2 regions of the Mesorhizobium sp. CAU 1732 genome follow, and region 2 is predicted to be linked to the other one. Evidence: riboswitches for the same ligand, from Rfam matches in the RefSeq annotation. Region 2 holds a riboswitch; the other holds the start of a gene.
The links. Region 2 has a riboswitch for S-adenosylmethionine ahead of AAFN55_RS05455 (O-succinylhomoserine sulfhydrylase). Riboswitches for the same ligand answer to the same signal wherever they lie in the genome.
Positions count from the first base shown of each region.

Region 1: another riboswitch for S-adenosylmethionine. It lies ahead of metA (homoserine O-succinyltransferase); the one in region 2 lies ahead of AAFN55_RS05455 (O-succinylhomoserine sulfhydrylase).

Region 1 covers NZ_JBDQQR010000002.1:168,339-180,202, reverse strand. The annotation lists gene AAFN55_RS18515 (YdcF family protein) at 1-92, shown strand, start outside; gene AAFN55_RS18510 (1-acyl-sn-glycerol-3-phosphate acyltransferase) at 169-969, shown strand; gene AAFN55_RS18505 (gamma-glutamylcyclotransferase) at 929-1,477, opposite strand; gene AAFN55_RS18500 (DUF2125 domain-containing protein) at 1,541-2,542, shown strand; gene AAFN55_RS18495 (prephenate/arogenate dehydrogenase family protein) at 2,548-3,483, opposite strand; gene hisC (histidinol-phosphate transaminase) at 3,488-4,591, opposite strand; SAM riboswitch at 4,672-4,749, shown strand; gene metA (homoserine O-succinyltransferase) at 4,803-5,705, shown strand; gene AAFN55_RS18480 (peptide deformylase) at 5,727-6,230, opposite strand; gene AAFN55_RS18475 (methyltransferase domain-containing protein) at 6,235-6,993, opposite strand; gene gloB (hydroxyacylglutathione hydrolase) at 7,107-7,874, shown strand; gene AAFN55_RS18465 (cupin domain-containing protein) at 7,871-8,314, shown strand; gene AAFN55_RS18460 (lysoplasmalogenase) at 8,292-8,957, opposite strand; gene AAFN55_RS18455 (EamA family transporter) at 8,957-9,838, opposite strand; gene AAFN55_RS18450 (DUF3108 domain-containing protein) at 9,951-10,724, opposite strand; gene rpmB (50S ribosomal protein L28) at 10,971-11,267, shown strand; gene AAFN55_RS18440 (queuosine precursor transporter) at 11,342-11,864, shown strand, end outside.
Region 2 covers NZ_JBDQQR010000001.1:1,101,759-1,113,622, forward strand. The annotation lists gene argF (ornithine carbamoyltransferase) at 1-858, shown strand, start outside; gene AAFN55_RS05420 (Hsp33 family molecular chaperone) at 957-1,970, shown strand; gene AAFN55_RS05425 (MliC family protein) at 2,044-2,397, shown strand; gene AAFN55_RS05430 (hypothetical protein) at 2,515-2,676, shown strand; gene AAFN55_RS05435 (hypothetical protein) at 2,807-3,073, shown strand; gene AAFN55_RS05440 (hypothetical protein) at 3,070-3,315, opposite strand; gene apaG (Co2+/Mg2+ efflux protein ApaG) at 3,561-3,953, opposite strand; gene AAFN55_RS05450 (CDP-alcohol phosphatidyltransferase family protein) at 4,137-4,742, shown strand; gene AAFN55_RS05455 (O-succinylhomoserine sulfhydrylase) at 4,747-5,937, opposite strand; SAM riboswitch at 5,983-6,060, opposite strand; gene AAFN55_RS05460 (2'-deoxycytidine 5'-triphosphate deaminase) at 6,192-7,292, shown strand; gene AAFN55_RS05465 (ion transporter) at 7,289-8,074, opposite strand; tRNA gene AAFN55_RS05470 (tRNA-Gly) at 8,209-8,282, shown strand; gene AAFN55_RS05475 (hypothetical protein) at 8,538-8,927, shown strand; gene AAFN55_RS05480 (DUF6460 domain-containing protein) at 9,102-9,365, shown strand; gene AAFN55_RS05485 (histone deacetylase) at 9,362-10,258, opposite strand; gene AAFN55_RS05490 (quinone-dependent dihydroorotate dehydrogenase) at 10,268-11,353, opposite strand; gene AAFN55_RS05495 (DUF952 domain-containing protein) at 11,353-11,700, opposite strand; gene AAFN55_RS05500 (hypothetical protein) at 11,840-11,864, shown strand, end outside.

The DNA.
Region 1 (11,864 bases), on a different contig from region 2:
TCGCGCGTGGGCTTTTGCCCAAGCCGGCCGACGGTATCGGCGTGGCGACGATAGACGCCTCGAGCGCCGGGCTCCACAGTTCGTCGTACTGAGTCTGTCGCCATAATTTGCGTTTTTTCCGGCATGGTGTAACCACGGTCGCATGACACTTCGTGGGCCGGAATACTAATGCTCGTCTTTCGATCGCTGGCGTTCAACGTCGCCTTCTACGTCAGCCTGATCCTCCAGATGTTGTTCTGGACGCCCTACTATTTCCTCGCGCCGCGCCACATGGCGTGGTTCGTGCCGAAATTCTGGGCCCGGTCCAGCCTCAAGCTTCAGGAATGGATTGCCGGCACCGAAAGCCGCATCGAGGGCATGGAGAACCTGCCCGAAGGACCGTTCATTCTCGCGCCGAAACACCAGTCCTTCTGGGATACGATGGCGTTCTTCCCCTACCTCAAGGACCCGGTCTACATCCTCAAGCGCGAGCTGATGTGGATTCCGCTCTTCGGCTGGTATGTCGGCAAGATGAAGATGATCCCGATCCATCGCGGCAGCCGGTCCAAGGCGCTCAAGGACGCGCTCAGGATCGCGAAATCGCGTATGGCGGACAATCGCCAGCTCATCATCTATCCAGAAGGCACGCGCCGCGCGCCGGGCGACGATCCCGCCTACAAATGGGGCATTGCGGAAATCTACGCGACGCTCGGCGTACCCGTGGTGCCCGTCGCGCACGTCGCAGGGCTCTATTGGCCGCGGCGCAAGTTTCTGCGCTTTCCCGGCGTCATCCATGCCCGCTTCCTGCCGCCGATCGAGCCGGGCCTCGACAAGGACGCGTTCCACGCACGGCTGATCGCCGAGACCGAAGCCGTCTGCGACGAATTGCTGATCGAGGCAGCACAGTCGGAAAACCCGCCGCAGATGCCTCCCACCGCCGTCGCGCGGCTCAGGGCGCTGGGTGTCGAACCGCCGCCTCAACAGGCGTGATCCGCGCGGCGACACCTTCCAGCCAGTGATCGCGGATGCCGAGCGCGCGCAGGTGCGCGACGGTGTTGATCACATAGTCTTCATTGGCGCCTGAGCGCCCGGCCGAGCCGGAGACGATGTGTGCCGCGTCCTCGACGTCGATGCGGCCGGCATACTGGATGTGATGGCGATCGACGACATAGGTGACGGCCTCCACGATCGCGCCGTCGTCCAGCCGCACGGGGAGCCGTCTTTCCAGATAAACGTCGGTGACGAGTTCCCGTTCGCGCAGATAGGTCATCACTTCGTCGGCAAGGTCAGCGGGGACGCGAAAGGCGAGTCCGATGCACGAGCCGCCGCGGTCGAGCCCGAGAACGAGGCCCGGCCGTTCCGGTGTGCCGCGATGGACGTGTGACCGGACGCACAAGGCCCGGCGATAGCCATTGAGGCGTGCCCTGCGCGTTTCGGTATGGGCAAACCCTGGCCGCCATATCAGCGAGCCATAGCCAAACACCCAAAAATCGCCCATATCGCCAATCCAGAGTCACAGCGTTCGTGGAAGACACGGGCGAGGGGTAACGAGAGCGACGGCATGGCGTCAAGCGCAGACAAGAAAACCAACTACAGCCGGCGCTTCTTCTGGTTCGCCGTCGCGATCGTCCTGGTGGTCGTCGGCTATACGTTCGGCTGGAACTATCTGGGCGACAGACTGGTCGAGCAGGTCAATGCGAACGTGGCGACCATCAATCGCGACGGACGCCGCGCGAGCTGCGAAAATGCCGAGGCGAAGGGCTATCCGTTCCGCATCGGCGTGTTCTGCCGTTCCGTCATGTTCGTGGACGCCCGCGCGGGCGTCAGTTTCCGCGCACGCCAGTTTCGCTCGGCAGCGCAGGTTTATTCACCCCAGCATGTCGTCGGCGAGCTGGATGGCCCCGCGAGCCTGGAGATCCCAGGCCTGAACGCGCTCGATCTCAACTGGACGAGCATGCGCGCAAGTGTCCGCCTGACCACGGACCTGCCGGAGCGCGTATCGCTCGAAGCGCAGGATTTGGCCGTGCGCCGCGATGAAGCCAACGGCGCGGCGTCGCCGCTTCTGGCCGGCGCCAAGGTCTTTGAATTCCATATGCGGCCCGCCGGGGCGGATCTCGACCTGGCCTCGCGCTTCACCGATCTGCAGCTCGGCGAACAGTTGGAAGGGGCAACCATACCCATTCCGCCGCTCGATGGCGTGGTCGATGTATCCATTGCCGATGGCGTGCGTCTGGCGGCCTCCAGCCTTGCGAGCCTGCGTGGCACGTCCGGGACCATCAGGACGATCAGCCTGAATCTCGACGAGCAGACCGGCGCTACCGTCACGGGGCCTGTGTCGATCGATGAAGACGGCCTGATCGATGCCGATCTCGAAGTGACGTTGCGCAATCCGCAGGCGATCGGGCGCGTGCTGGCCGACCTTATTCCCGACGCGCGCCGCGAGATCGGCATGGGGTTTTCGGCAATGTCCGCCATGGGCACCGCGCCGACCCTGCCGCTTCGCATCTCCAAGGGCGAGATCAGCCTCGGCTTTCTCTCGCTTGGATCGATCCCGCCGCTCTGAAACGCTCAGCGCTTCTCGGGGTGCGCGGCGACCTGACGCCCGAAATCCGGTGAATCGACTTCCTGTCCCGCGTCGATGATCGAGCGCCTGATGGTGCGTGTGCGCGAAAACAGGTCGAACAGCTTGTCGCCGTCGCCCCAGCGCACCGCGCGCTGAAGCGACGCCAGATCCTCGGAGAAACGCGCCAGCATTTCGAGGATCGCGTCCTTGTTGTGCAGGCAGACATCGCGCCACATGGTCGGATCGGAGGCGGCGAGGCGCGTGAAATCGCGGAAGCCGGACGCCGAGTATTTGATGACTTCCGACTTCGTGACCGTCTCCAGATCGTCGGCCGTGCCGACGATGTTGTAGGCGATGATGTGCGGCAGATGCGAGACGATCGCGAGCACCATGTCGTGGTGCTGCGGGTCCATCGTGTCGATGTTGGAGCCGCAGGCGCGCCAGAAAGCCGAGAGGCGCTCGATGGCTTCGGGGTCGGTGCCATCCACTGGCGTCAGGATGCACCAGCGGTTTTCGAAGAGGTCCGCGAAGCCCGCATCCGGACCGGACTTTTCCGTGCCGGCCAGCGGATGACCGGGGATGAAGTGCACGCCTTCAGGGATATGCGGCTGCATCTGTGCGATGACGGACGCCTTGGTCGAGCCGACATCGGTGAGGATCGCGCCCGGCTTGAGCGACGATGCAATGGCGGCGGCAACATCGCCGGACGATCCGACGGGAACCGAGACGATCACGAGATCGGCATCCTGCGCCGCTTTTGCGGGATCGGATTCGTAAGCGTCGCCGAGGCCAAGCTCGCGGGCGCGCTCGAGCGTCGCGGTGCTGCGGGTCGAGATGACGATCTCGCCCGCAAGGCCTTCGCGGCGGATCACGCGGGCGATCGACGAGCCAATGAGGCCGATGCCGATGAGGGCGATCCTGTCGAACATGGTTTCGGGCATGGGGTCAGGCTTTCAGAAATTCGGTCAGAGCGGCGATAACGCCACGATTGGCTTCCTCGGTGCCGATGCTCATGCGCAGGGCGTTGGGGAAGCCGTAGGCGGAAACACGGCGCAGGAGATAGCCGCGCGCGGCGAGATACTCGTCCGCCTTCGCCGCCGAATATCGCTCGTCTTCGGGAAAATGGATCAGGATGAAGTTGGTCACGCTGGGGGTCACCCGCAGTCCAAGCTTCTCCAGTTCCTCGCTCGTCCAGCGCAGCCACTGTTCGTTGTGGCCGACGGAGCGCTCGACGTGGTCACGGTCGTGCAAGGCCGCGACGCCCGCCTCGATGGCGACGGCGTTGACGTTGAACGGATCGCGCACGCGCTCCAGCGCCTCGATGACGTGCGACGGCGCATAAATCCAGCCGATCCGTGCGCCGCCGAGCCCATAAGCCTTGGAGAAGGTGCGGGTCATGACGACGTTTTCGTTCCCGGCGACCAGTTCGACACCGGCCTCGTAGTCGTTGCGGCGCACGAACTCAGCATAGGCGGCGTCGATCACCAGCAGCACGCTTTTCGGCAGGCCGGCATGCAGGCGGCGGATTTCCTCGAACGGCAGATAGGTGCCGGTCGGGTTGTTGGGATTGGTGAGGTAGACGATTCGCGTGCGTTCGGTCACGGCGGCGAGGATCGAATCCACGTCGCTGCGCTCGTCGGTCTCCTTGGCGGGGACCGGTGTGGCGCCAACGGAGCGGATATAGATCGGGTAGGCCAGGAAACCGTGCGCGCTGTAGATGCCCTCGTCGCCCTCGCCGACATAGGCGCGCGCCAGCAGCGCCAGCGCTTCGTCGGAGCCGTTGAAGATCATGATGTTTGCGACGTTGAGCCCGTGCCTGGCGGCGATCGCCTCGCGCAGCCGCGTTGCAGCCCCGTCCGGGTAGAGCTGGAGGTTCGAGGCCACCGCGCGCGCGGCTTCCACCGCCTTTGGCGAGGGCCCGAGCGGATTCTCGTTGGCCGACAGCTTGTGGACCTTCGCGACACCCTCCGGCGCATGACTCTTGCCGGGCACGTAGGCGTCGATGTCCATGACGCCGGGGCGGGGCTGAGGGCGAGACTTGATGGTCATTGTGGGCGATCCAGCTTTGAAAGGCGGCCTGCTCTACCAAGGTTTGGCGTTGACGCAAAGTCCACGGCGTCCTAAAAGCAGGCCTGATCCGTGGTGATTTGGCCGGTCGGCTTGCAGCCACGTAAAACAACTTGCTAAAGGGCCGATTGCAACAAGTCCGTTGGACCGGCCGCGATTTCGCCGCCGGTCTTTTTGTTTTGGAGTGTTTGCAGTGCCCATCAAGATCCCCGACCAGCTTCCCGCCCGCGACATCCTGGTGCGCGAGGGCGTGTCCGTGATGGACGAACAGACCGCGCTGCGGCAGGATATCCGGCCGTTGCAGATCGGTCTGCTCAACCTCATGCCGAACAAGATCAGGACCGAGGCGCAGTTTGCCCGGCTGATCGGTGCCACGCCGCTGCAGGTCGAGCTTACATTGGTGCGCATCGGCAACCACAAGGCCAAGAACACGTCCGAGGATCACCTGATCTCCTTCTATCAGACGTGGGATGAGGTCAAATCGCGCAAGTTCGACGGCTTCATCGTCACCGGCGCGCCGATCGAACTTTTGGCTTTCGAGGACGTCACCTACTGGGAGGAACTGACGCGCATCCTCGACTGGACGAAGACCAACGTGCATTCGTCGTTCTTCATCTGCTGGGGGGCGATGGCCGCTGCCTGGCACTTCCACCGCATTCCGAAATACACGCTGGAGCAAAAGGCGTTCGGCGTTTTCCGCCATGGCAACAATGCGCCCGCGTCGCCCTATCTCACCGGGTTCTCCGACGATTTCGCCATACCCGTCTCGCGGTGGACCGAGGTTCGCAGCAGCGATATTCCGTCCGGCCAGGGCCTGGAACTGCTGATGGAATCGGAGGAGACCGGCCCCTGCATGCTGGCGGAGAAGACCGGCAACCGGCTCTATATGTTCAATCATATCGAGTACGATTCGACGTCGCTCAAGGAAGAGTACGACCGCGACATCGCGCTCGGCACACTGATCGACGTGCCGCACGGCTATTATCCCGACGACGACCCGAGCCGCCCGCCGCTCAATCGCTGGCGCTCGCACGCGCATCTGCTGTTCGGCAACTGGATCAATCAGGTCTACCAGACGACCACGTACGAATTGTAGGGCTTGGCCGGGTTGAAGCGATCAGCCCGGCGCGCGCAGCATCTTCTCCCAGCGCTTGATCGCGCGGTCGCGTTTCAGGCGCGAGAGGCGCTGGAGCCAGAAGATACCGTCGAGCTGGTCGATTTCGTGCTGGATGCACGTTGCGAGGAAGCCGTCGGCATCCTCCGTGACGTGCTCGCCGGTCAGCGATTGGTAGCGGACACGGATGCGGGCAGGGCGTTCGATCTCGTCGGTCACACCCGGCATCGAAACGCTGCCTTCGGTGTGGCGGGCCGTCTCGTCCGACGCGTTTTCGATGATCGGATTCACATAGACGCGCACGCCATCCTCCCGCGACAGTTCGATCACCGTTACGCGCTTGAGAACGCCGATATGAGCTGCGGTGATGCCGACGCCGGGTGCCGCGCGCATGGTGTCGAGCAGATCGTCGGCGAGCGCGCGGAGGTCGCCGTCGAACGTATCGACGGCTGCGCATGGGTTTCGCAGCGCGGGGTCAGGATAGCGAACGATCGGGCGGACAGCCATGCGGTCAGGAGCCGCCGGTCTCGGCGTTTCGCATGGCGCGGGTCGCACCTTGCGGGCTCATGACCGGCACGAACACCCGCCGTGACGACCGGGCCGCTACCGGGATGCCCTGGTAGAGCCGCTTCTGCGCCTCGACCACGATCACGCCCGCGAATATCGGCCAGAACCGTCTGCCGGCGCGCTCGAAAAGTGCGTGCAGCCGCATCATCCAGCGCCGTTTCGAGGGCGGGAAGTGAAGCGCGTCCGCCCATGAACCCGGCGTGAAGTTCGTGTCGCGCAGGAGCGCGTTGAGCTGCCCGCGCGAGAATGGGCGGCCATTGCCGAAGGGCGTATGCTCGAATCGCGCCCACATGCCGCGCCGGTTCGGCACGACGACGACGAGACGTCCGCCCGGCGCAAGCACGCGCCAGATTTCCATCAGCGTCTCGCGTGGGTTCTCCGTGTGTTCGAGGGCATGAACCATAAGGATGCGGTCGATGGACGAATCGAACAGCGGCAGTTCCTCGTCGAAGACGAGTGCGGTCGCGGAAGGTCCGGCGGGCGGCCAGTTCACCGCGCCCTGCATGGCGGGCATGAAGGCGAAGACGCGCTCGGCGTCCGTGCCGAACCGTTCCAGCCAGGGCAGCGTGTAGCCCAACCCGACGAGGCGCTCGTTGGGCAGCGTCGCCCACACTGAAGACAACGCCATCGTGATCGAACGCTCCGCCAGCCGGCCAAGCGTGCACGAATAGAACGACCGCAGATCGATGATGTCCGACAGCATGGCGCGACCGTATCGACAGGCGGCGTCGAACTCAAGAAAGCCGTCTTCCAGGAAATCCGGTTTCGGCGACGCGGCCATTGTTCTATCGTCCAATGAACATCAAGGAGACAGACATGGCCGTCGAGATCGAACAATTCCTGTGCCGCAGCGACAATTTCGGGGTTCTGGTGCACGACAAGGCGACCGGCGCTACCGCGATCATCGACGCACCCGAGGAACGCCCGATTCTCGAGGCGATCCAGCGCACCGGGTGGCAACCAACGATGATCCTGACGACGCATCACCATGGCGACCATGTCGAGGCCAATCTGGCGCTGAAGGAACGCTTCGGGCTGACGATCATTGGCCCGAAGGCGGAGGCGTCGAAGATTCCCGGCATCGACCGGCAGGTCTCCGAGGGCGATTCGTTCCAGCTCGGAGACGAGGAGGTGCGTGTTATCGAGACGCCGGGGCACACGGCGGGCCACGTATCCTACTATTTGCCGAAATCTGGCGTCCTGTTCGCGGCCGATACGCTTTTTGCACTCGGATGCGGGCGGCTGTTCGAGGGAACGCCGGCAATGATGCATGCGTCGCTCGCCAAGCTCGCGGCGTTGCCGGCGGCGACGACGGTCTATTGCGGCCACGAATATACGCTGTCCAATGCCCGCTTCGCGGTGACGATCGACCCGACCAACTCTGCGCTGACGAAGCGTGCAAAGGAGATCGAGGCTCTGCGTGCGGATGACAAGCCGACACTGCCCACGACGATCGGCGTCGAGCTCGCAACCAACCCGTTCCTGCGTGCGCATGACCCGGCGATTCGCCGCAATCTCGGCATGGAGCGCGCGACCGACGCAGAGGTGTTCGCGGAAATCCGCAAGCGCAAGGATCTGGCGTGACGGCTGCGGAGATCATCGCCGCGCTTGGCATGCAGCGTCATCCCGAGGGCGGCTGGTATGTCGAGATGTTCCGCGACGCCGAGGGCGGCGAGCGCGGCCACTCGACGGCGATCTATTTCCTGCTGGAGAAGGGCGATTGCTCGCACTGGCACCGGGTGAAGGACGCGACGGAGATCTGGCACTTCCATGCCGGAGCGCCGCTCGATCTCAGCCTGTGGCGGGAGGGTGATGCGGAGACCGATCTTATTCGCCTGGGGATCGATCTTGGCGCCGGCCAGCGGCCGCAGGGCGTGGTGCCTGCCAATGTCTGGCAGGCCGCCGAGACAACTGGCGACTGGACGCTTGTCGGCTGTACCGTCGCGCCGGGCTTTTCGTTTTCCGCGTTCGAGCTTGCTCCACCGGACTGGACGCCGCCTGTCAGATCAGGAAGCCCAGCGTGATTGCCAGTTGGGCGAGATAGTAGAGCACCCACACCGCCGGCCCGGTCCAGATGCGATGCCATGACGATGCGCCGAGCAGGAAGCGCTCGCTCGCAAGGATCGCATCGGACGCGACGAACAGCGCGGCGCCGATCATGATGATCGGGGCGGGCACCATGGCTGACGCGATCATCATGGCGAGAATCGCTGCAACGTAGACCGCAACCGGTATGCGCAGCGCATCGCCGACGGCCGGAATGAGCCTCAAAATGAGTGGAACCGAGGCGATGAGAACGATCACCGGCAACGGAATCCGCCATGTCTGCGCGGTCAGGATTTCGATGCCCGCGCCTGTCATCACGAACAGCGCGACATAGGCGACGTGAGCGAGCAGGAAGCTACCCAATCCGCTCAGGAATGCCGGCTCGCCGTCCTGCGACAGGAACGCGTCACCTGCGGCACTCAGGGCGAGCGCCGCCACCAACAGCCATGGTCCGCCTTCCATGACGGCAAGCACGGCCAGCAGGCCCGTCGCTGCGGTCTTGGCCACGGTGCGCCGCCATGATGGCGGCTGCCTCAACGCGGCAAGATAGAAAAACGCCGATATCGCCGAGAATATCAGCGTGCCGTTGGAGAGATCTTCGATGCCGCCCGCGAAAGGCATCACTGGCCCGCCTTGCCGGTCGTGCCGCCGAACAGCATCGATTTCGCGGCGAGCACCGCGCCGGCGGTGATCAGGGCGCAGGCAAGCAGGATGTTCGTGCTGGCCGCTGCGGCACCGGCCACGATCAGCACAAGCGTGGACAGAAGCGGGGCGGCATAGCTCGATGCGCCCAGAACCTGGATGTTGCCGTGCTTCACCCCGTGGTCCCACGCGTAGAAGGCAGCGCCCACCGGCATCAGGCCCAGGCCCGCGACGGCGAGCCATTCGCCGGCCCCTGCTGGCCAGACGGTTTCTTCGAGCAGCAGATGGCAGATCAGGGACAGCGCCGCGGTTGCGGCGCAGAACCATGTGACCACGCTCGTCGGAACGGCCGGGAAACGACGTGACAGGAGCGAATAGGCCGTCCACAGGAGCGCGCAAATGCCTGCCATCGCATAACCGAAGACGTATTCGCCATCGAAGGTGAGATTGCCGCCATTGGTGACGATGAGGAACGCCCCGAGCAGGCCCAGGCATGCGCCGGCCACATGATGCCACCGCAATTGCTCGCCGGGCAGGAGCGCCGAACCGACGACGATGAGCAGCGGCCAGAGATAGGCAATGAGGCTTGCCTCGACCGCAGGCGCGTTGCGCAGCGCGGTGAAGTAGAAGAAATGATAGCCGAACAGCCCGCCGATGCCGACGAGCCACACGATCGGCGGTATGGGCGGGTGCGGCGCGGGTTTGGCGACCACGCGCATCGCCAGCCCGACGGCCGTGCCGATCGCAAATGTCAGCGCGGACAACAGGAACGGCGGGACCGCGCCAGAGCGCGCGGTGAGCAACGCCAGCAACGCCCACATAACCACAGCCGAAAAGCCGATCAGCGTTGCACGCGCCATATTCGTCGTCACTCCAGGAAATCTCCGGGGCAGGGTTAGCGGCACGGCGGAGATGTCGCAAGAGGCGCTACGCTGGTTGCCGGCTGTGATCGGCCAGCAGCCGCAGGTTCCGTCAGCGCGGCTGGAGGCTGCTCAGCCTGATGCGCAACGTGCCGACCTGCGTGCCGATGGACGCATCGACCGGCGTGTAGAAACCGGTTTCGCCGAGGCGCATGAAGGCGATCTGGATCCGGCTCCGGTTCTTCAGGAACTCGATCTGGCTGCGTCCCCTGCGATAACCGGCGACAGGCACGAAACGCGCGTCGCACGTGACGCCTTCCCCGGTGAAGCCACGTATCGCTCCGGTCTCGCGGTGCGTCAACTTGAGGTCCGCCCGCATCTCGCCGTCGAAAACCCGGATGGTGCGGTTGCAGACCTTGGATGGATCGGTCGTGCGTATCAGCGTGGAGGAAAGCGGATCGAGTGCCGCCTTCAATTGATCGCCGGGAACGGGGATCCAGTCGCCACCGCGTCTGGGCGTCGGGGTATTCTCGACCTTGGTGATCCGGTCGCCTGAAAATGCGATGGTCGTGCGCGCCTTCTTCTTGCCGGATGTGTAGTCCGCAACGAAGGATTGCGGCCTTACGCCGTCCTTGGTGACCGACCCCCTGGCGCTTGTCGTTCCGTCTGTCCGTTCGAACAGCCGCGCGATGCCCGAACTCGCCAGCGAGCCGTTGATGCTGAAGCGATCCCCGGAAAACGTGCTGTCGAAGCTCGCCCTGGCGACCGGCAGGCCGAGCAGCGTCACGGAATAATCGGCGCGATAGGATTCCTGCTTCGCCGCAGCCTCGGATACCGGCAGGACGAGAGCGGCAAGGATGGCGAGACCCGACCATGAGTGCGACATAGGTTGCTCCCTGTGGCTGTGCGCAATATCCCTCTCGATGGGTGTTGCCCGGCGAATGCGCCCATTCTATGAGGTGTGGAGAGGCGGCCGGCGCGCAGTTCAGATGGCAGCTTGCGCTTGACCGCCGCGCCAAATGCCACTATGGAACGGCAACTTTTTCCAGAAGGCCGCCTGAAACTACCCGCGCGCCGTATCACATGGTGCGGTAGTTCGGTATGGCCCTGTAACGTAACGAAGGTGCATGACATGTCCCGCGCTTGTGAACTGACCGGCAAGGCCGTGATGACCGGCAACAATGTAAGCCACGCCAACAACAAGACCCGGCGCCGCTTCCTGCCGAATCTTTGCGACGTGACGCTGATCTCCGAGGCGCTCGGCCAGAACGTGCGTCTGCGCATTTCGGCCAATGCGCTTCGCACGGTCGAGCATCGCGGCGGTCTCGACGCGTTCCTCGTCAAGGCAGGCACCGATGACCTGTCGCAGCGCGCGCGCCTGCTCAAGAAGCAGATCACCAAGAAGCTCGCGGAGCAGCAGGCCGCCTAAGGCCAGCACTCTCGACTTTCGATCTTGCGGCGGGCATTCGCCCGCCGACTGGTTCCATTACCCAGGATAAAAAAATGACCCGGCAAGTCTCGGTCTGGCCCTTCGTGGCCGCAATGGCAGCGGTCGTCGCAGCCTCCAATTTCCTCGTCCAGTTCCCGTTCCAGCATTTTGGCCTGCAGGATCTTCTGACCTGGGGTGCGTTCACCTATCCGGTGGCCTTCCTCGTCACGGACCTGACCAACAGGCGCTATGGCCCCGCGGCCGCCCGCAAGGTGGTCTATGTCGGCTTTGCCATCGCGGTCGTGTTGTCGATCTGGCTGGCGTCGCCGCGCATCGCGATCGCGTCTGGCTCCGCCTTTCTCGTCGCCCAGCTTCTCGACGTCTATGTGTTCGACCGGCTGCGTCACAGGGTCTGGTGGCAGGCGCCGCTGATTTCGTCGGTGCTTGGCTCGATCATCGACACGATCATCTTCTTCTCGCTCGCCTTTGCCGCCCGCTTCGCCTTCCTGGATACCGGGTTCGGGCTGGAAGACGGGTCGCTCGGCTTCGCGGTGCCGTTCTTCGGCGCGGACGTCCCGCTGTGGGTGTCGCTTGCGC
Region 2 (11,864 bases):
ACGATCCTCGATGACGCGCGGGCGCGCAAGCACCGCCTGAACTCCGGCGCGCGGGAACGTCCGCTCGACGGCAAGGTTCTGGCGATGATCTTCGAGAAACCCTCGACCCGCACCCGTGTCTCCTTCGATGTCGGCATGCGCCAGCTCGGCGGCGAGACGATCATGCTCACGGGCACCGAAATGCAGCTCGGCCGCTCCGAGACGATCGCGGATACCGCCAAGGTCCTGTCACGCTACGTCGACGCCATCATGATCCGCACGACGTCGCATGACCGACTGGTCGAGCTGACGCAGCATGCCACCGTCCCCGTCATCAACGGGCTGACCGACGACACGCATCCCTGCCAGATCATGGCCGACGTGATGACCTACGAGGAGCATCGCGGGCCGGTGAAGGACAAGCTCTTCGCCTGGACGGGCGACGGCAACAACGTGCTGCATTCGCTGATGGAAGCGTCGGCGCGCTTCGATTTCAGGCTCAACATCGCCGTGCCGGAAGGCAGCGAGCCGGCACAGGAATTCATCGATTGGTCGGGCAAGAATGGCGGCCGCGTCGCCATCATGCGATCGGCCGAAGACGCTGTGGCGGATGCGGACTGCATCGTCACCGACACCTGGGTTTCGATGGGGCAGGAGCATCGCGCGCGCGGCCATAACGTTTTCACGCCCTATCAGGTCAACGAGGATCTGATGGCGCGCGCGAAGCCGGACGCGCTCTTCATGCATTGCCTGCCTGCGCATCGCGGCGAAGAGGTCACCGACGCGGTCATCGACGGTCCCAACTCGGTCGTCTTCGACGAGGCGGAGAACCGCCTGCATGCGCAGAAGGCCGTCATCGCGTGGTGTTTCGGCGCTTGATGCGGGCGGGTCGCGGCACTATCTACCGCGTTCACCCCGAAACCTCGCGCACGGATTGATTTTGCGCCTGCGTTCGCGATGCTGTCGAAGCATCGCAGATGCGCCATGACAGGAATTGCCAAGTGGCTGATACGGAAAGACAACTCGGCGAATTCGGCTTCGCCGGCGACGATCACGTCGTTCCCTTCGAGGTCTCCGCGCTCGATGCGCGCGGCCGCATCGTTCAACTGGGCCCGGTCCTGGACGCGATCCTCGCGCGCCATGACTATCCCGAGCCCGTTGCCCAGCTTCTGGCAGAGGCAATGGCGCTCACGGTGCTCCTTGGAACGTCGCTGAAATTCGAAGGCAAGTTCATCCTCCAGACGCGGTCCGACGGACCGGTCGATATGCTCGTCGCGGATTTCTCCACACCGCATTCCCTGCGCGCCTACGCGCGGTTCGATCCCGAACGTCTCCAGGCGGCGGTCGATGAAGGCCGCGCATCCCCGACAGATCTTCTGGGCGCCGGCGTGCTGGCGCTGACCATCGACCAGGGCACATACATGCAGCGTTATCAGGGCATCGTGCAGCTTGACGGCACGTCACTGGAGGACGCGGCACGGACCTATTTCCGCCAGTCCGAGCAGATTCCAACGGAAGTGCGGCTGTCGGTCGCGCGCCAGGTCGTGCGCGGTCCCGCTGGCGCCGAGACCCATTGGCGCGCCGGCGGATTGCTTGCGCAGTTCCTGCCTCAGGCTCCCGATCGGTTGCGCCTGCCCGATCTTCCGGGCGGCGACGGTGATGACGGTGACGCGCCCGATCCGACTGACGATTCCTGGACCGAGGTGCAGGCTCTGCTCGGCACCGTCGAGGCGGACGAACTGCTCGACCCGACCGTCGGTTCGGAACGGCTTCTCTATCGCCTGTTCCACGAGCGCGGCGTGCGCGTCTTCGAGGGCCGCGAGGTTCTCGACGATTGCTCCTGCTCGCGCGAGAAGATCAGGTCGGTTCTGGAGAGCTTTACGGCCGAGGAGATCGCCGAGAGCACCGAGGATGGCTCGATCGGCGTGTCATGCGAGTTCTGCTCGAAGCACTACACGTTCGACCCGGCCGGGTTCGGCCCTTCCGAATAATCCGTCGCGGCCTTGATCCCAACGTGCTCCCGTCGCAAGCTTGGCTTGTAACCAAAGCGACGGGAGAATGCGCATGCGCGCCTGGCTGCTATCCATTGCCTTTTTGATAACCGGGCTGTCTGGCGCATTCGCCGTCGAGCTCACAATCACCGTGCCCGGCGATGCCCCTCTCGAACAGACTGATGTCACCTATAATTGTGATGGTCGCGATCTGGGGGTAACGTACATCAACGCGGGAACTGTCTCGCTGGTCACCTTTGAAATAGGCGGCGAAGCTGTCGTGGCGTCCAACGTAATTGCCGCTTCCGGCGCGAGATATGCGGGTGGGCAATATGTATGGTGGACGAAGGGTGACGAGGCGCAGCTTTTTGATGCTACGCTTGGAGAGGATGCAAAAGCGATTCTGTCTTGCACCGCCAAGGATTGAACATAATCACCAGCAGCGTATACGGTGATGGTTAATGACGGAGTAAGGGCTTTGTGAACGCGATGCTGCAAGGATCGCGGAAGGCTTGGGCGGCGGGCCTCGAATGAACGGATCAAGATGACAATCAAGCTCATCGTCATAGCGCTCGTCGCCGCCAGTTTCGGATGGGGCTTTTCAGCACTCGTCGAGCACAAGGACCAGACCATGCGGCCCGAAAACGCTCGTATGGCCTGTCAGGACTGGGATGGAGACGGCTGCGGGCAGATGTTCGAACGCTGACCGTTCGGATCCCCTCCCACGCGGAGGGGGCATGATAACCGTGATGATTGCCCTGACGCGACACGCTTAATGAATAGTCAATGCATCCCGTGCACAATGGCGCATTGGGGCAGGGTAAAGAGCCGATTGCATGCCGGACAGTATTCCGACACGCGCCGAGATGCGCGAAGAAACGGCCCAGGCGGTCTGCGAGATCGCGATCTGTCTGGCGCAGGCAATTCATGAACTCAATCCAGACGCCCACCGCCGCATGAATTTCACGGCTGGAAAGGCGTATAACCGCCTTCTCGGCGAGCGACGCGAACTCGCTGCCGATATCCTCTATCGCTTCGGTCGCGCATTGATGGACCCGGAACTGTTTCCCGAGGCCGATACCATGTCCGACGAGGACAATTAGTCCTCATCCTCCTGCGTTTCGGACGCACAGCCTGTCGGCTCGACACGCTTCTGCGTATCGCCGTCGACATAAACCCACCAGCCGGCATCCGCTTCCTCCCATTCTCCGCCGCCCGCGCGAAGCCGGTCGAGCGAGCGAAACTGGGCGATGGACTCATTCTCCTGTCCATCGGCGTCCGTCCAGTAGACGGTGACCTTGCTGCCGTTGCGCGGGGCTGTCGAAATGGGTTGTCTGTCGGCCATCTGTCCCTCCTGAGATAGGTCCCACATAAACTCGCCGGGAACCATCGCGTTCCAGCCGTGTTGCAGCAGGGACAAACCATGGAGTTCGATGATGAGACTGTTGCTTATGGCGCTTGGCGCATGGGTCGCCTACCGGGTGGCGGAAGAAAACCAGCTCTTTGATCGTCCCACATTGTTGCCGGCTCCCGGCTCGCGGCGTCGAGCGCCTGCTTCACGGAAGCGCTCCTGACCAGCCCTGCGGCTGCTCAGTTGACCGAGCGGGCCTGATCGGGCAGGTCGAGCGAGAATGCCGGAATATCGACGTCGAAAAACGCGCCGTCGGAATCCCGCATCGTATAGACCCCCACCATCAAGCCGGAGGGCGTCCGGAGCGGGCATCCCGACGTGTATTGGTAGCTGTCGCCCGGCTGAAGCTCCGGCTGTTCCCCGACGACGCCCGGCCCGCGCACCTCTTCGACGCGCCCCAGCCCGTCCGTGATGCGCCAGTAGCGCGACACGAGCTGGACGGGCTCATGCGAATTGTTCGCGATCGTGACGCGATAGCCCCAAACAAAGCGGCTCTCCTCCGGTTCGGAGCGGTCGGCCAGGTAGAACGGCTCCACCTCAACCTCGATACTGCGCGTCGTCGTGCGATACATGTGAATTGCTCTGCGTTCGGTCGCCGTCGCGCGAAGGCGCGGACGTCATCTTGCGCCGACAGTGTGTGGTGTAACCGCGATCGGTCAAGTTGCATGTCGCAAATGTGACTGACCCAGCGGCAGGGCAGGGTGCAATCCGAACGATACGGTTCTATAGCAACTGGCACGGTCTCTGGAGGCACCATGTTTGACGGCTGGGCGAGGAAACGCCTCGATCCGACGCTGGATCGGATTGCGGTCCGACTATCGCGTGCCCGCATCGGCGCGAACACCATCACCCTCAGTGCCTGCGCGATCGGCCTCGCCGCCGCCGCGGCGATTGCCTTCGAACAGTATCTTGTGGGCTTGGCTTTGCTCCTGGTCAGCCGGCTGGGCGACGGGCTCGACGGAGCCGTCGCCAGGATCGATGGCAAGACGGACCTCGGCGGTTATCTCGACATCGTCCTCGACTTCGTCTTCTACGGAGCGATCCCGATCGGGTTCGTGATAGCCGACCCGTCCGCCAATGCGGTCGCGGGCGCCGTGCTCGTCTTCTCGTTCTACGTCAACGGATCGAGCTTCCTCGCCTATGCGGTAATGGCCGAGAAGCGCGGACTGGAAACCGGGGCGAGGGGACAGAAATCGCTGTTCTTCACGACAGGGCTGGCTGAAGCGACGGAGACGATAGTCTTCTTCGTCGCGTTCTGCCTTGTGCCCGCGTGGTTCCCGGCGCTGGCGTATGTGTTCGCAGCCCTATGCTTCTACACAGCCCTGTCGCGTATCGTGCTCGCTGCCCGGATGTTCGGCTGAGACCTCAGGCCTTTTCGAGCGCGCGGTCGATGTCGCCGATCAGGTCGTCCGCATCTTCCAGTCCGATCGAGATGCGCAGCGTCCCGCCGTCGATGCCGAGTTCGGCACGCGCATCGTCCGACAGGTTCTTGTGGGTGGTCGTGGCGGGATGCGTGATCAGGGACTTCGCGTCGCCCAGATTGTTCGAGATCTTCACGATCTCCAATTCGTTGGAGAACCGGAACGCGGCGTTCTTGCCGCCCTTGAGCTCGAAGCAGATCAGGGTCGATCCGCCCGTCATCTGGCGCGCGATGATGTCGGCCTGCGGGTGGTCGTTGCGGCCGGGATAGATGACGCGTCCGACCGCTGGATGGCACGCCAGATGTCCCGCGATGCGCCCTGCGCTCTCAGTCTGCTGCTTCACGCGGATCGGCAGGGTCTCCAGGCCCTTGAGGAGCGTCCACGCGTTGAACGGCGAGAGCGACGGACCCGTGTGGCGGAAATAGTCGTGCAAATTCTCGTCGATCCACTTCTTGTCCGAGAGGATCACGCCGCCCAGACACCGGCCCTGGCCGTCGATGTGCTTGGTGGCCGAATAGACGACGACATGCGCGCCGAGTTCCAGTGGCTTTTGCTGCAACGGCGTCGCGAACACGTTGTCCACCACGACGCGCGCGCCGATCGAATTCGCGATTTTCGCAACCGCCGCGATGTCGATGACCTCGAGCGTCGGATTTGTCGGGCTTTCGAGGAAGAAGAGCTTGGTGTTCGGGCGAACGGCCTTTTCCCACTCCTCCATCTTCGTGCCGTCCACGAGCGTGGTCTCGATTCCGTATTTAGGCATGAGGGTCTCGACCACCCAGCGGCAGGATCCGAACAAGGCGCGTGCGGCGATGACGTGGTCGCCGGCCTTGACGCTGCAAAGGAGAGCGGCCGAAACCGCTGCCATGCCCGATGCGGTGGCGCGAGCATCTTCGGCGCCTTCGAGCGCACACATGCGCTTTTCGAACATGTCGACGGTGGGGTTCGCGTAGCGCGAATAGATGAAGCCCTGCGTCTCTCCCTTGAAGCGGGCTTCGGCGGCCTCCGCCGTCTCGTAGACGAAGCCCTGCGTCAGATACATGGCCTCCGACGTCTCGCCAAACTGTGACCTGAGCGTGCCGCCATGAACCATCGCGGTCGCGGGCTTCCAGTTCCGGGTCGTCTCGTTCGTCATGGTCATGCCTCAAAAACAAAAAAAACCGGCCGCGAAAGTCGCATGCCGGTTTTCACCACGGCCCTTTAGCGACTTGTTTAACGTGGCTGCAAGCCGACCGGCCAAATCACCACGGGATAAAGGTGCTATATTCTCACACCCGCCTTGCGTCAATCGCCGCGCTCATTAAACCTCGCCGGCATTTCGAGCATATCGCCCAAAAGTGGGAACCGGTTTTGGGAGAACGATATGCGTCAATGCAAAGGCGGGAAGCGATTTTGCGCGCGACAGGCATATTACCCGATCGCGATATTGCGGGTCTCTTCGAGGCCAAAGCGCTGGTGTCCACTGGCGCGCTCGATGACGACCAGATTCAGCCCGCAAGCCTCGACCTGAGGCTGGGGAAGACGGCGTATCGTGTCCGCGCGAGCTTCTTGCCCGGCCCTGCCAACACGGTCGCTGACAAGCTCGACCGGCTCAAGCTGCATGAAATCGACCTCTCCGCAGGCGCGGTGCTGGAGACGGGATGCGTCTACATCGTGCCGCTTCAGGAAACGCTCGCGCTGCCTGACGACGTCTCCGCCTCGGCAAACCCGAAGAGTTCGACCGGTCGTCTCGACATCTTCACGCGCGTCATGGCCGATCGCACGCAGGAGTTCGACAAGATCCCTGCCGGCTATCAAGGGCCACTGTGGATCGAAGTCAGCCCACGCACCTTTCCGATCGTCGTGCGTGCCGGTTCGCGGCTGTCGCAGATACGGTTCCGGAAGGGCAACGCACTCCTGACTGAACCCGAACTGCACGGCGTGCACGAGCGCTCCACCTTGGTGGCTGCGGAAAACCCCAATATTTCCGGCGGCGGGATAGCCCTGTCGATCGACCTGAACGGCAACGCAGATGGCCTCATCGGCTACCGCGGCAAGCATCACACCGCGGTCGTCGATGTCGACAAGCGCGGCGCGCACGATCTCCACGATTTCTGGGAGCCGCTGCACGCGCGCGGCAAGGGCGAGCTGATCCTCGACCCGGACGAGTTCTACATCCTCGTCTCACGCGAGGCGGTCCACGTGCCGCCGGACTTCGCAGCAGAGATGACGCCGTTCGACCCGCTCGTCGGCGAGTTTCGCGTCCACTATGCCGGTTTCTTCGATCCGGGCTTCGGGCACACGTCGGCAGGTGGCACCGGAAGCCGCGCCGTTCTGGAGGTGCGAAGCCACGAGGTGCCGTTCATCCTGGAGCACGGCCAGATCGTCGGCCGGCTCGTCTACGAGCACATGCTGGGACGCCCCGACAAGCTCTACGGGCTGGATCTGAAATCGAACTATCAGGCGCAGGGCCTGAAGCTTTCCAAGCATTTCCGCGCGCCTGACGCTTAAAGCGCGTTCCCTTTCAGCGACCGAACCTCTTCCCGCAGCGCCCTGATCTCCGACAGGATGGCCTCCTGGTCGTCGCGTATATCCGCGCGCTCGGCGCTTTCGTCGGCATCGTGCTGCTCCTGCATCGCCGACACGATGATGCCGATGAAGAGGTTCAGAACGGCAAAGGACGTCAGCACGATGAAGGGCAGGAAGAAGAGCCACGCATAGGGGTGGACGTCGAGCATGGGCCGCACCGTGCCGGTCGACCAACTGTCCATCGTCATGATTTCGAAAAGCGTATAGGCTGAACTGCCGAGCGTGCCGAACGTCTCCGGGAACGTCGTACCGAACAGCTTGGTCGCCATCACGGCGAAGACATAGAAGACCAGCGAGAGCAGAAGCACGATCGATCCCATGCCCGGCAGTGCGGCCACAAGGCCGCTGACGACGCGCCGCAGCGACGGTACGATGCTGATCAGCCTGAGAATGCGCAGGATACGCAGCGCACGCAGAACCGAGAGGCTGCCGGTCGCAGGAATGAGCGCGACCGCGACGACGAAGAAATCGAACACACGCCACGGGTCGCGAAAGAACGTCGACCGATAAACGAGAACGCGTGCAACGAGTTCGAGCACGAAGACGGAGAGGATCGCCCGGTCGAGGGCCGTCAGGAGCGCACCATAGCGCGTCATTATGGTGCTCGACGTCTCCAACCCAAGCGTGATCGCGTTCATCACGATGAGCACGGTGATGACTGCCTCGAAACGGCGGGATTCAATGAGCGATTTAAGTGCGGCCACAGCTTGGTTCCGGGGTGGATTCGGTGGTCAACACCTGCCGGTAGCAGCGCGTCGCGTCAAGCGAGCTCGAAGGTGGAGGCGGGAATTTATCCAGCTTGACGCGCGGCCCCTGATGGCTGACTAATGCCGACGCTGCGGGTGTAGCTCAATGGCAGAGCAGAAGCTTCCCAAGCTTACGACGAGGGTTCGATTCCCTTCACCCGCTCCAGCGTCAACCCAGATTACGTCGGATTCAATGACTGCCCGTCGCGCTTTTAACGCGCGCCTGCGTACGCTTTTCAAAGCGAATTATGGATTTTCATGCTCCGAAGTCGCGTCAGCGCGCCATGCCGTCCCGGCAAGGCAGATTTGCTATCATTGTTTTGTGATCAGGATGAGTGCCAAAGCCAATGGAACACTTTGCGCTGGCGACGATTAGTACAGCACTTGCCAATGCAAGGCAGATTTCAAAAGGAGATTTTCCATGAAAACGAAGCTCATTGTTGCACTCGCACTTTCGCTTGGAATGGGTAGCGCCGCGTTTGCCCAGACCGTGAATTCCACGACAGGTGAAGTCAACGTCGAGACGCCTGCCGGCTGGCAGGGCCCAATCGGCGATGCTTTCTACAGCGACATGGAAGCCGGGACCCTGCGTTCGCAGGAAGAGATGACGGCAAACTGGGCCAACCTCACCACCGAGCAGCAGACTCAGGTGAAGACGGATTGCGACGCCATGGCTGCTGGTCCGCAGACCGAAACAAAGACGGGTGATGTCGCGACTGCTGAAACAACCGACGACAACCCGACCGCCAGCACGAACGCCGAGGCTGCCAATGGCATGTCCGACATCTGCGACATGGTTGGCTCCATGTAATCCTGCTTAAGGATTAGACCTCCAGTCATGGTTGCGGGCGCGATGGCATTTGCTGTCGCGCCCGAGCCATGTCCGGCACAGGCCGCATGTTGCATTCTGCGCGGTCCCGATCTTGAAGACGCCACGCTCCGCGCGTATCTGCGGTGCGTCGGATGAGCCGGCAGGAGAATTCGAATGTCCGCGATCAACCGGTTCCTCGGCGACAGCCCGCTGCGCGTTGTCGTCAAGCTGATCGTGGTGTCGTTTCTGGTTGGCATCGTGATGGCGACGTTCGGCTGGTCGCCATGGGACGTCTATTACGGTGTTCAGGACTTCTTCGTTGGCATCTGGAACCTCGGCTTTGATGCGCTCTATCGCTTCTGGGGCTACTTGCTCCTCGGCGCGGCGATCGTCATCCCGGCTTTCATCATCCTCAGGATTCTGAGTTACAGGCGTTAGATGAAGGCGATCGCCGCCTCGAACAGGATGGCATGCCTGTCTGCGAGCGCGTCGATGTCTTTTGAATAGCCGCCCCCGATCACGCCGCACAACGGGATGCCACGCGTGTGGAAATAGGAGACTACGGCCTCGTCCCGGCGCCGAAGCCCGTCTTTCGTAAGCGACAGGCGGCCGAGCTTGTCGTCGGCGTGAGGATCGACGCCCGCATTGTAGAAGACAAGCTCAGGCCGGGCATATCGCTCCAACTCGGGCAATAGGTCGTTCAGGCGGGTGACATAGTCGTCGTCTTCAACGCCATCCGGCAAGCCGATGTCGAGATCGGATTGCGCCTTTCGGACGGGATAGTTCTTCTCCGCATGCATCGAGAACGTGAAGGCGCGAGCTTCTCCCTGGAGGATTTCCGCCGTTCCGTCGCCCTGATGGACATCGAGATCGACCACGAGAATGCGTGACACGGTGCCGTCCGCAAGAAGGTTCGCGCTGGCTACGGCGACGTCGTTGAAGGTGCAGAAGCCGGCACCTTGCGTCCGCCGGGCGTGATGGCTCCCGCCGGCCGTGTTGCAGGCGATGCCGTGCGACAGGGCCAGTCTGGCAGCAAGCATCGTTCCTGCGGTGGCGAGCTGCGCGCGCCGTGAAACACGCTCGTCAACCGGAAAGCCGATCTCCCGCTCTATCGCTTTCGGAACCGTGCAGGCGATGACCTGGGCGACATAATCGTCATCGTGCGCCCTGCCGATCATGGCCGCGCTGGGCAGGTCCGGGACATGGAGATTGTCCGCCAGCCCGCGCTCCCGAAGCACTTCGAACAGCCGTGCATATTTGCTCATCGGAAACCGATGGTCCGATGGGAAGCGCGCGTCGTAGTCGGGGTGGTGGACGATCGGAAGCTGCATCTCGGACTTTCAGATGGCCACCGATTCCCACTTGGCCAGTGCGGTGTCGCGCAATTCGGATATCGAGTTCAGGCTTTCGCGCTTCACCAGTTCGGAAAGGCCACGAACGATGCGGCCGGGCAGAGCGGGGCCCGCGTAGATCATGCCGGTGTAGAGCTGGACGAGGTCAGCGCCGGCGCGGATCTTGTTAGCAGCCGTGTCGGCGGAATCGACCCCCCCGACGCCGATGATCGCGATATCCGGCCCGACCCGCCGCCGCATCCGGGCGAGTACGGCCGTCGATCGGGCAAACAGCGGTCCACCCGAAACTCCGCCGGCCTCGCGCGCATTCGCGCTTGCGAGCCCGTCACGCGACAGGGTGGTGTTGGACACGATCAAGCCCTCGATGCGCTTGTCGAGAACTTCGGCAGCGATGTCATCGAGCTCCGGTTCGGTAAGATCGGGCGCGATCTTCAGGAAGATCGGCGTACGCCTGCCTTCGCCGGCGTGTTGCGCATCGCGCGCCGTCGCGACCGCAGAAAGCAACTCGCCCAGGCTTTCTCGGCTTTGCAGGTTGCGCAGGCCCGGCGTGTTCGGCGACGACACGTTCACGGTCAGATACGAGGCAATCGCGGCAAAGCGCTCGACGCCGAGGCGATAGTCGGCGATGCGGTCCGCGCTGTCCTTGTTCGCGCCGATGTTGACGCCCACGATCCCTGCTTTTCCGGAACGCGACTGCATGCGGGTCAGGCAGCGCTCGTGCCCTTCATTGTTGAAGCCGAGGCGGTTGATCACAGCGCCATCTTCCGTCAGGCGGAAAATACGTGGCTTGGGGTTGCCCGGCTGCGGGAGTGGCGTGACCGTACCGACTTCGGCAAAGCCAAAGCCGAGGCCCAGAAGCGCGTCGGGCACCTCGCCGTTCTTGTCGTAGCCGGCGGCCATTCCCAGCGGGTTCGGAAATGCCAGCCCTGCGACCGTGACGGCGAGGCGTGGGTCGGCGGGTGCCGTCCGGCACACCGGGATCCCCGTCTTGAGCGCGGCGATCGACATGCCATGCGCCGTTTCGGGATCGAACGCGAAGAGCAGCTTCTGGCCGAGCCGGTCGAGGCCGGGGATCATGCGCCAAAATCCGGAAAGCTGTGAGCGCCATTGTCGCCGATCGGCAACGGTTTTGCCCAGACGACCGCGCCGAGGGCGAGATCGCCATAAAGATGCGGGAAAAGTGCGCCGCCGCGCGACACCTCGTAGCGCAACGCTTCGCCGAGGGCATCTTCGTCGATGGCGACCAGAAGCAGGCCGCGCTGGCCTGCGAAGTGCTTGGCCGCGGTTTCCCGCGCCTGTTCGGCGGTCGAAAAATGGATGAACCCGTCGGCGATGTCGACCGGGGCACCGGTGAAGATGCCCTTGCGTTCGGCCTCGCGCCACAAATCCTGTGGGACGATCTTGTAGATGAGGTTGGTCATGCAAAGCGCTATAAGCGCAAAGGACACGCATGAAAAGCAGCGCGCTCGCGGCGGCACGTCTTGTCCTCAATTTGGGGGCAAATCGCATTTCCGGCACAAATGCGGAGCCTAGTCGAGATCTGTTTCCAAGGAGGGTCCAATGAGCGACAGACGCATCTACGCCA